3 regions of the Serratia sp. BNK-23 genome follow, and region 1 is predicted to be linked to each of the others. Evidence: predicted binding sites of a transcription regulator. Region 1 holds the regulator's gene; each other region holds the start of a gene.
The links. The regulator PurR, encoded in region 1, represses purine synthesis genes. The targets are predictions, from matches to a motif close to CANGCAAACGTTTGCNTG.
Positions count from the first base shown of each region.

Region 2: the regulator PurR is predicted to act here: its motif matches at 1,989-2,006, upstream of serA (phosphoglycerate dehydrogenase).
Region 3: the regulator PurR is predicted to act here: its motif matches at 447-464, upstream of raiA (ribosome-associated translation inhibitor RaiA).

Region 1 is NZ_CP179900.1:2,700,068-2,703,083, reverse strand. It holds gene punR (DNA-binding transcriptional activator PunR) at 1-772, shown strand, start outside; gene purR (HTH-type transcriptional repressor PurR) at 769-1,794, opposite strand; gene ACMGF9_RS12745 (YnhF family membrane protein) at 2,119-2,208, shown strand; gene sodB (superoxide dismutase [Fe]) at 2,273-2,851, opposite strand.
Region 2 is NZ_CP179900.1:770,610-773,625, reverse strand. It holds gene ACMGF9_RS03645 (5-formyltetrahydrofolate cyclo-ligase) at 11-619, shown strand; gene serA (phosphoglycerate dehydrogenase) at 668-1,906, opposite strand; gene rpiA (ribose-5-phosphate isomerase RpiA) at 2,199-2,855, opposite strand.
Region 3 is NZ_CP179900.1:4,095,159-4,098,174, forward strand. It holds gene bamD (outer membrane protein assembly factor BamD) at 1-408, shown strand, start outside; gene raiA (ribosome-associated translation inhibitor RaiA) at 721-1,062, shown strand; Phe leader region at 1,185-1,311, shown strand; gene ACMGF9_RS19530 (hypothetical protein) at 1,186-1,233, shown strand; gene pheA (bifunctional chorismate mutase/prephenate dehydratase) at 1,354-2,511, shown strand; gene tyrA (bifunctional chorismate mutase/prephenate dehydrogenase) at 2,566-3,016, opposite strand, start outside.

The DNA.
Region 1 (3,016 bases):
GACGCCGGCCGGCGCGCTGTTTATCAAGGATGCGAGAGTTGTTATCAAAAAAATGCTCGACACCCGTCGCCACTGTCAGCAGGTGGCCAACGGGTGGCGCGGCCAGCTGAATATCGCAGTCGACATCATCGTCAAACCCCAGCGCAGCCGCCAGCTGGTGCTGGATTTCTACCGCCATTTCCCCGATGTTGAACTGATGCTGCAACCCGAAGTGTTCAACGGCGTTTGGGATGCGTTGGTGGACGGCAGGGTGGACATGGCGATCGGCGCCACGCGCGCGGTGCCGGTCGGCGGCGGCTTTGCCTTCCGCGATATGGGCTACATGAACTGGCTGTGCGTAGTCAGCCCACAGCATCCGCTGGCGCAGCTGGCAGGGCCGTTAAATGACGATCGGTTGAGGCCGTACCCTGCGCTTTGTCTGGAAGACACCTCGCGCAATCTGCCCAAGCGCGTCACCTGGACGCTGGATAACCAGCGGCGGCTGGTGGTGCCGGACTGGACATCGGCACTCGACTGTCTGTGCGCCGGGCTGTGCGTCGGCATGATGCCGGCGCATCGGGCGCTGCCGCTGGTGCAGCGCGGTGAGCTGAAGGCGTTGCAGCTGCAGCAGCCGTTTCCCGCCAGCCCTTGCTGCCTGACCTGGCAGCAGGATAAACCGTCGCCGGCGATGAGTTGGCTGCTGGCGTATCTGGGCGATGGCGAGACGCTGAATCAGGAGTGGCTGAGCGAGGCGGCGCCGGAAGCCGTGCAGGCTTCCGGCTCAGGGGATTAGCGGCGGTAGTCGATGAACGGACCGTCGGCGACCGAACGGCGTTCCACCAGCTTCGGATGCACTTCGATCACCTGCGATTCTTCGCGCTTGCTGATGATGCGATCCAGCAGCATGGTGAAGGCCATTTCTCCCAGGCGCTCTTTAGGCTGGTGAATGGTGGTCAGCGCCGGAGTGAAGTAGCGGGCGTTGCGCACGTTGTCATAGCCGATCACGGAAATATCCTGCGGCACTCGCAGCCCCAGCTCATCAGCGGCGCAGATGGCGCCCATCGCCATGATGTCGCCGCCGCAAAATACCGCGGTCGGCCGCTGTTTTTGCGACAGGATTTGGTGCATCGCCTTGTAGCCGGACTCCGGCTCGAAGTCACCCTGGACGATCCACTCTTCGCGAATGTCGATATGCGCTTCCTGCAGCGCCTTCATAAAGCCCTGATGACGGCCGCCGCCGGTGTTGCGCGACAGCTGGCCCGGGATGGCGCCGATATCGCGGTGACCGCGCTCGATCAGGTAACGGCCGGCCAGATAGCCGCCTTCGAACGCGTTATCGATGATGGTGTCGGTGAAGTCGCCGCGCGCAGCGCCCCAGTCCATCACCACCATCGGGATATTACGGTAGTCCTCCAGCATTCCCAGCAGTTGATCCGGGTATTCGGAACACATGACCAGCAGGCCGTCGACGCGCTTTTGCGCCAGCATCGCCAGGTAGGCGCGCTGCTTGTCCAGATTGTTGTGCGAGTTGCACAGGATCAGGGTGTAACCTTTGCTGTAGCAGCTGTTTTCCACCGCCTCGATCACTTCGGCAAAATAGGGCGCTTCGCTCGAGGTGGCCAGCAGACCGATAGACTTGGTGTGATTGACTTTCAGGCTGCGCGCCACGGCGCTCGGCGAGTAGTGCAGCTCTTTGATCGCGGCCCACACGGCCGCTTTGGTCTCTTCGGCGACGAAACGAGTCTTATTGATGACGTGCGAAACGGTGGTGGTGGAAACGCCCGCGCGTTTGGCCACATCTTTAATCGTTGCCATGTAAGGAATGACTCCTGAACTCACATGTTTACAGCATGTAAGTGTGATGTTAATCGTTTGCCTACGTAGATCCTTCTCCAGAGAAGCGAAAACTGAGTTTTTAGTGTGTTGAAGTCTTCAGCGCTTAATCAGGAGGGGCATGGATGCCGGTACGCAGTTGTGAACTGCGAATTTTGTCGCATATTGAACAAAAGTGGAAGAGGTAATCGAGATTATAAACCGGGAAATGATAACAAGATTTTATCGGCGAACTGTGGGAAAATGATTTGACGTACTAATTGTGCGCCTTTTATCCTTAGGAAAGCCCATTTTAAAGGAGTTGTCATGGATACCGATCTGAAGATGTCTCTGTTCACTACCGTCGGCGCGTTGGCGATGATCATCGCTTTCAGCTTTGTCGCCGCGTTGAACTGATCTCCCGCCGGTTTTAAAAAAGGCGCAGCCTGGCTGCGCCTCGTCACTTCGGCAAGGCCTGCGTTTACGCCAGGTTTTCCGCCGCAAATTTCCAGTTGACCAACGCCCAGAAGTTTTCCAGGTATTTTGGACGCGCATTGCGGTAATCGATGTAATACGCGTGTTCCCACACGTCAACGGTCAGCAGCGGTTTATCTTCACCGGTCAGCGGAGTTGCCGCGTTGGAGGTGTTGACGATCGCCAGCGCGCCGTCCGGTTTTTTCACCAGCCAGGTCCAGCCGGCGCCGAAGTTTTTCACGGCGGCATCGGTGAACTGCTCTTTGAACGCAGCGAAAGAGCCGAAGGATTTGACGATCGCCGCCGCCAGTTCGCCCTGCGGTTCACCGCCGCCCTGTGGCGACAGGCAGTGCCAGTAGAAGGTGTGGTTCCACACCTGCGCGGCGTTGTTGAACACGCCGCCGTTGGAGGTCTTGATGATCTCTTCGAGCGATTTGCCCTCGAACTCGCTGCCTTTCACCAGGTTGTTCAGGTTAACCACGTAGGTATTGTGGTGTTTGCCGTAGTGGTATTCCAGGGTCTCGGCGGAGATGTGCGGCTCGAGCGCGTTTTTCTCATACGGTAATGCAGGTAATTCAAACGACATTGCTTCCTCCTTTACAGCGCCACTTTCTTCCCGCCCAGGCGGGAGCCAGATGGGCCGTTTTTTATTGTGGTCATTCAATCTTAACAATTTTCATCATAAAAAACAGGAGGAAAAGCGAGAAATGCGCGTGGGGGAGTGCGATGGGCGATAGCTTGAGCAGGCGGT
Region 2 (3,016 bases), 1.9 Mb from region 1:
GCCTGATACGATGCCTTTTCAACCCCAATTTGCGCAGCAGCGCCAAACCATTCGTCAACTCATTCGCCAACGTCGGCGCGAGCTTACGCCGGGCCAGCAACGCTTTGCCGCAGAAAAGATAGCCGAACGCCTCGTCACGCATGAACGCATTCAGGCGGCGCACAGCATCGCGGTGTTTTTGTCGTTTGACGGCGAACTCGATACCGGGCCGCTGATCGAGCGGCTGTGGACGCTCGGCAAACGGGTTTACCTGCCGGTGCTGCATCCGTTCAGCCCGGGCCACCTGCTGTTCCTGCGCTATGCGCCGGAAACGCCGCTGGTGCGCAATCGCTTCAATATTCTCGAACCGCGCCTCGATGTGCGCAAGGTGTTGCCGCTGGGTGAACTGGAGGTGGTGCTGACACCGCTGGTGGCGTTCGATCATACCGGGCAGCGTCTGGGCATGGGCGGCGGCTTTTACGATCGCACCCTGCAAAACTGGCGCAGCGGCGGCCCCTATCCCATCGGCCTGGCCCATGATTGCCAGCAGGTGGAGCATCTGCCGACCGAACACTGGGATATCCCGCTGCCGGAAATCCTCACCCCGCTCTGCAGCTGGGCGTGGCATGAGCCAAAATAGCAAAAGGCCGGATCGCTCCGGCCTTTTTCGTTGCGGCATGCCGCCGAATCAGAACAGCAGGCGGGCGCGGATGGTGCCGTCGATGGCTTTCATACGCTGCAGCGCGGCGTCGGCGCGCGCGGTTTCCGCTTCGATGTCGATCACCACATAGCCGATTTCCGGCCCGGTTTGCAGATACTGTGCGGCGATGTTAACCCCCTCTTCGGCAAAGATCTGGTTAATCTGCGTCAGCACGCCCGGACGGTTTTCGTGGATGTGCAGCAGGCGGCTGGCGTTCGGGCCATGCGCCGGCAGCGACACTTCCGGGAAGTTGACGGCGGACAGAGTCGATCCGTTGTCGGAGTATTTCGCCAGCTTGCCGGCCACTTCGTCGCCGATGTTCTCCTGCGCTTCCTGAGTGGAACCGCCGATGTGCGGCGTCAGCAGCACGTTGTCGAACTCACACAGCGGCGAGTTGAACGGATCGCTGTTGGTCGCCGGCTCTTCCGGGAAGACGTCGATCGCCGCGCCCGCCAGGTGATTGCTGGCCAGCGCGTCGCACAGCGCGGGAATATCCACCACGGTGCCGCGCGAGGCGTTGATCAGAATGGCACCCGGTTTCATCAGCGCCAGTTCTTCCGCCCCCATCATATTTTTGGTCGATGGCGTTTCCGGCACGTGCAGCGTCACCACGTCGCTCATATTGAGCAGATCGGACAGATGGCGCACCTGCTGCGCATTGCCCAGCGGCAGCTTGTTCTCGATGTCGTAGAAGAACACCTTCATGCCCAGCCCTTCGGCCAGAATGCCCAGTTGGGTGCCGATATGGCCGTAGCCGATGATGCCCAGCTTTTTGCCGCGCGCCTCATAGGAGCCCACGGCCAGTTTGTGCCACACGCCGCGGTGCGCCTTGGCGTTGGCGGCCGGAATGCCGCGCAGCATCAACAGCAGCTCGCCCAGCACCATTTCGGCCACGGATCGGGTATTGGAGAAGGGGGCGTTGAAGACCGGAATACCGCGTTTGGTCGCCGCTTTCAGATCAACCTGGTTGGTGCCGATGCAGAAGCAGCCCACCGCCACCAGTTTTTCTGCGGCGGCGAACACCTCTTCAGTCAGATGCGTACGCGATCGGATGCCGACGAAGTGTGCATCGCGGATGGATGCCTTCAAAGATTCGGTGTCTAACGCACCCTTGTGGTATTCGATGTTGGTATAACCGGCGGCACGCAAATTATCGACCGTGCTCTGATGAACCCCTTCCACCAACAGGAATTTAATCCTGTCTTTCTCCAATGATACTTTTGCCATTTACCCGACCCTATGTTCAGACTTCAGAAGCGGCTGTGACGACACAGCTCCCATCCAACATAACAAAAATAACGCGGGCGGCAATACAAACGATTGCCTGCCCGGCAGGACAAGGCGCAGCGTTGATGGCGGTTTACGGCAGAAAATGCCATAGGGAAAGTTTTCGGCAGAAGCTTTGGGGAGTCAGTTTTCACAATGTGACATAAGTCACCAAATTTGCCGTTTTTCAGAAAAGATATTTTAACCGAAGAATTATGCGGCCCGGCACCGCCGGGCCACAGACGGCAGAAGCTTATTTGACCACTTTCACGCCTTCCGGGGTGCCGACCAGCGCCACGTCCGCGCCACGGTTGGCGAACAGCCCCACGGTCACCACGCCGGCGATGCCGTTGATCTTGTTCTCCAGCGCCACGGCGTCGGTAATGCTCAGGTTATGCACATCGAGGATCACGTTGCCGTTGTCGGTCACCACGTTCTGGCGATACTCCGGCAGGCCGCCGAGTTTCACCAGCTCACGCGCCACGTAAGAGCGAGCCATCGGTATCACTTCCACCGGCAGCGGGAATTTGCCCAGCACGTCCACCTGCTTGCTGGCGTCGACGATGCAGATAAATTTCTTGGCGATGGCGGCAATGATCTTCTCGCGCGTCAGCGCCGCGCCGCCGCCCTTGATCATCTGCATATGGCCGTTGATTTCGTCCGCGCCGTCCACGTAGATATCGAGCGAGTCCACTTCGTTGCTGTCGAACACGTGGATGCCGAGGCTTTTCAGCTTGGCGGTGGAGGCATCGGAGCTGGACACCGCGCCTTCGATCTGGTGCTTGATAGAGCCCAGCGCGTCAATAAAGTGGGCGGCGGTAGAGCCGGTGCCGACCCCGACGATGGTGCCCGGCGTCACGTATTCCAGCGCCGCCCAGCCCACCGCTTTTTTCAGTTCATCCTGCGTCATAATATGTCCCTTGCCTCTGTACGAAAACGTGTGCGTATTATAGGGTAAAACGCTGTTTTTCACGCCGGCAGGATCACACTTATTTACCGCAGCCCGCATTTTTACCCGCTTGGCGGCGAGCTGGGGGCGTGATTTTTCCACCTGCGCCATGCGTAAAATGT
Region 3 (3,016 bases), 1.4 Mb from region 1:
ATGTACATGCGCGGCCTGACCGACATGGCGCTCGATGACAGCGCGCTGCAGGGCTTCTTCGGGGTTGACCGTTCGGACCGCGATCCTCAGCACGCTCGCGCTGCGTTCCGCGACTTCAGCCAGTTGATTCAGCAATACCCGAACAGCCAATACGCGACCGACGCCAACAAGCGTTTGGTGTATCTGAAAGACCGTTTGGCCAAGTATGAGCTTTCGGTGGCGGAATACTACACTAAACGCGGTGCTTACGTCGCGGTCGTTAATCGCGCCGAGCAGATGTTGCGTGAATTCCCGGATACCAAAGCGACGCACGACGTGTTGCCGCTGATGGAAAATGCCTACAAGCAGCTGCAGCTGAACGGCCAGGCTGACAAAGTGGCCAAAGTGATCGCCGCCAACCCGCAATAAGCGCGCGTCGGCAACGGCAGAAAAACCAAACGGCAGCCGAGGCTGCCGTTTTCATTGGCGTCGACCTGGTTTTCACTGGAAAAATACACAAGTAAAAACACGGTGTTAGCTAGTACTCCTCACCGGTCAACTCATCGATAATGCGCCATCCGGCGGCAACTCTCAAGCATTAGATAGCCAATTCAAATGCTGAATCACAGATTGAACTAACTTTGCAAAAAGTGACAAAAAATCGTGATTTACATCACGCATTTAAACAAAAAGCGGGGTATGCTGGATTCACCAAGACGGAAAGACAGAGAGGTAAGTTATATGACATTGAACATTACCAGCAAACAAATGGATATCACTCCCGCAATCCGCAATCACGTCGAAGACCGTCTCACCAAACTGGAAAAATGGCAGACCCAGCTGATTAACCCGCATATCGTCTTATCCAAAGAACCGCAGGGGTTTGTCGCCGATGCTACCATTACCACGCCTAACGGCCCGCTGGTCGCCAGCGCCAAACATGATGACATGTATACCGCCGTTAATGAGCTGATCGCCAAGCTGGAGCGCCAGCTGAACAAAGTGCAGCACAAAGGCGAAGCGCGCCGCTGCAACGCCAGCGTGAAAGACATCGTGCCGGAAGTCATGCAAGAGCAGGAATAACCGTCCGACAGCGATTGCCGCATCAAACGCGCCCGAGGGCGCGTTTTTTGTCGGGTATTTTTGTTGACGGGCTAAAGGCCAGCGGTTACTTTAAAACCTGTTCACATTAACCTTAGGTAGACCATGCCACGCACACCGTTTTTCTTCGCATTCTTTTTTACCTTCCCCTGACTGGGAGGCGTTTCGTCGTGTGAGAAAGAATGCGAAGACGAACAACAAGGCCTCCTGGAGACAGGGGGCTTTTTTTATGGCTGTTTTACAACGAATAAGAACAGAAGGCGGAAGCTGATTATGACTGACAACCCGTTATTGGTGCTGCGCGAGCGCATCAGCGCACTGGACTTGAAACTGTTGGCCCTGCTGGCGGAACGCCGTGAGCTGGCGATCGAAGTCGGCAAGACCAAGCTGCACTCTCACCGCCCGATCCGCGACAAAGAGCGCGAACGCGATCTGCTGGATGCGCTGATCGCCGCCGCCAAACCTTACGACCTGGACGGCTTCTACGTCACCCGTCTGTTTCAACTGATTATCGAAGATTCCGTCCTGACCCAGCAGGCGCTGCTGCAGCACCAGCTCAACCCCGTCAGCCAACACTCCGCCCGCATCGCCTTTCTCGGCCCGAAAGGCTCTTATTCGCATCTGGCGGCACGCCAATACGCCGCCCGCCATTTCGATCGGCTGATCGAATGCGGCTGCCAAAAGTTTCAGGATATCTTCGCCCAGGTGGAAACCGGTCAGGCGGACTATGCCATTCTGCCGATCGAGAACACCAGCTCCGGCTCGATTAACGAGGTGTACGATCTGCTGCAACACACCAGCCTGTCGATCGTCGGCGAACTGACCAACCCGATCGACCACTGTGTTCTGGTGGCCGGCGACAGCGACCTGGGCCAGATTGAAACCGTCTACAGCCACCCGCAGCCGTTCCAACAGTGCAGCCAGTTCCTTAACCGCTTCCCGCACTGGAAAATCGAGTACACCGAAAGCACCGCCGCGGCGATGGAGAAAGTCGCCAAGCTGAATTCGCCGAAGGTGGCGGCGCTGGGCAGTGAGGCCGGCGGCGCGTTGTACGGGCTGCAGGTGCTGGAACACAACCTCGCCAACCAGCAGCAGAACATCACTCGCTTCATCGTCCTGGCGCGCAAAGCGATCGACGTATCTGAACAGGTGCCGGCAAAAACCACGCTGATCATGGCGACCGGCCAACAATCCGGCGCGCTGGTCGAAGCACTGCTGGTTCTGCGCGACAACGGCATCATCATGACCAAACTGGAATCACGCCCGATCAACGGCAATCCGTGGGAAGAGATGTTTTATATCGATGTGCAGGCCAATCTGCGTGCCGACGCGATGCAAAAAGCGCTGCGCGATCTGGCGCCAATCACCCGCTCGCTGAAGGTCCTGGGCTGCTACCCGAGCGACACCGTGGTGCCGGTCAACCCATCCTGAAACCATAAAAAAAGGTTCGGCCAAGCCGAACCTTTTACGTTTACCGCCCGCGTTTTACTGCCGGCTGTCGTTAGCCTGCCGCAACAGCGTGCGGCTCTCCACCAGGAAGCGCTGGGCGTAATCGCCGAACCAGTGCTCCACCTTGCGGAAACTGTCGATAAACGCCTGTTTGTCGCCATGCTCCAACAGCGTTATCGCCTCGCCGAAGCGCTGGTAGTAACGTTTAATCAGCGCCACGTTTTCCTCCGACGACATGATGATATCGGCGTAAAGCTGCGGATCCTGCGCAAACAGGCGGCCAACCATCGCCAGCTCCAGCCGGTAGATCGGCGAGGAGAGCGCCAGCAACTGCTCCAGTTGCACGTTCTCTTCCGCCAGATGCAACCCGTAGGCGAAGGTGGCGAAGTGGCGCAGCGCCTGAATAAACGCCATGTTCTGATCGTGTTCGACCGCGCTGATGCGATGCAGCCGCGCGCCCCACACCTGCAGCTGTTCAAGCAGCCAC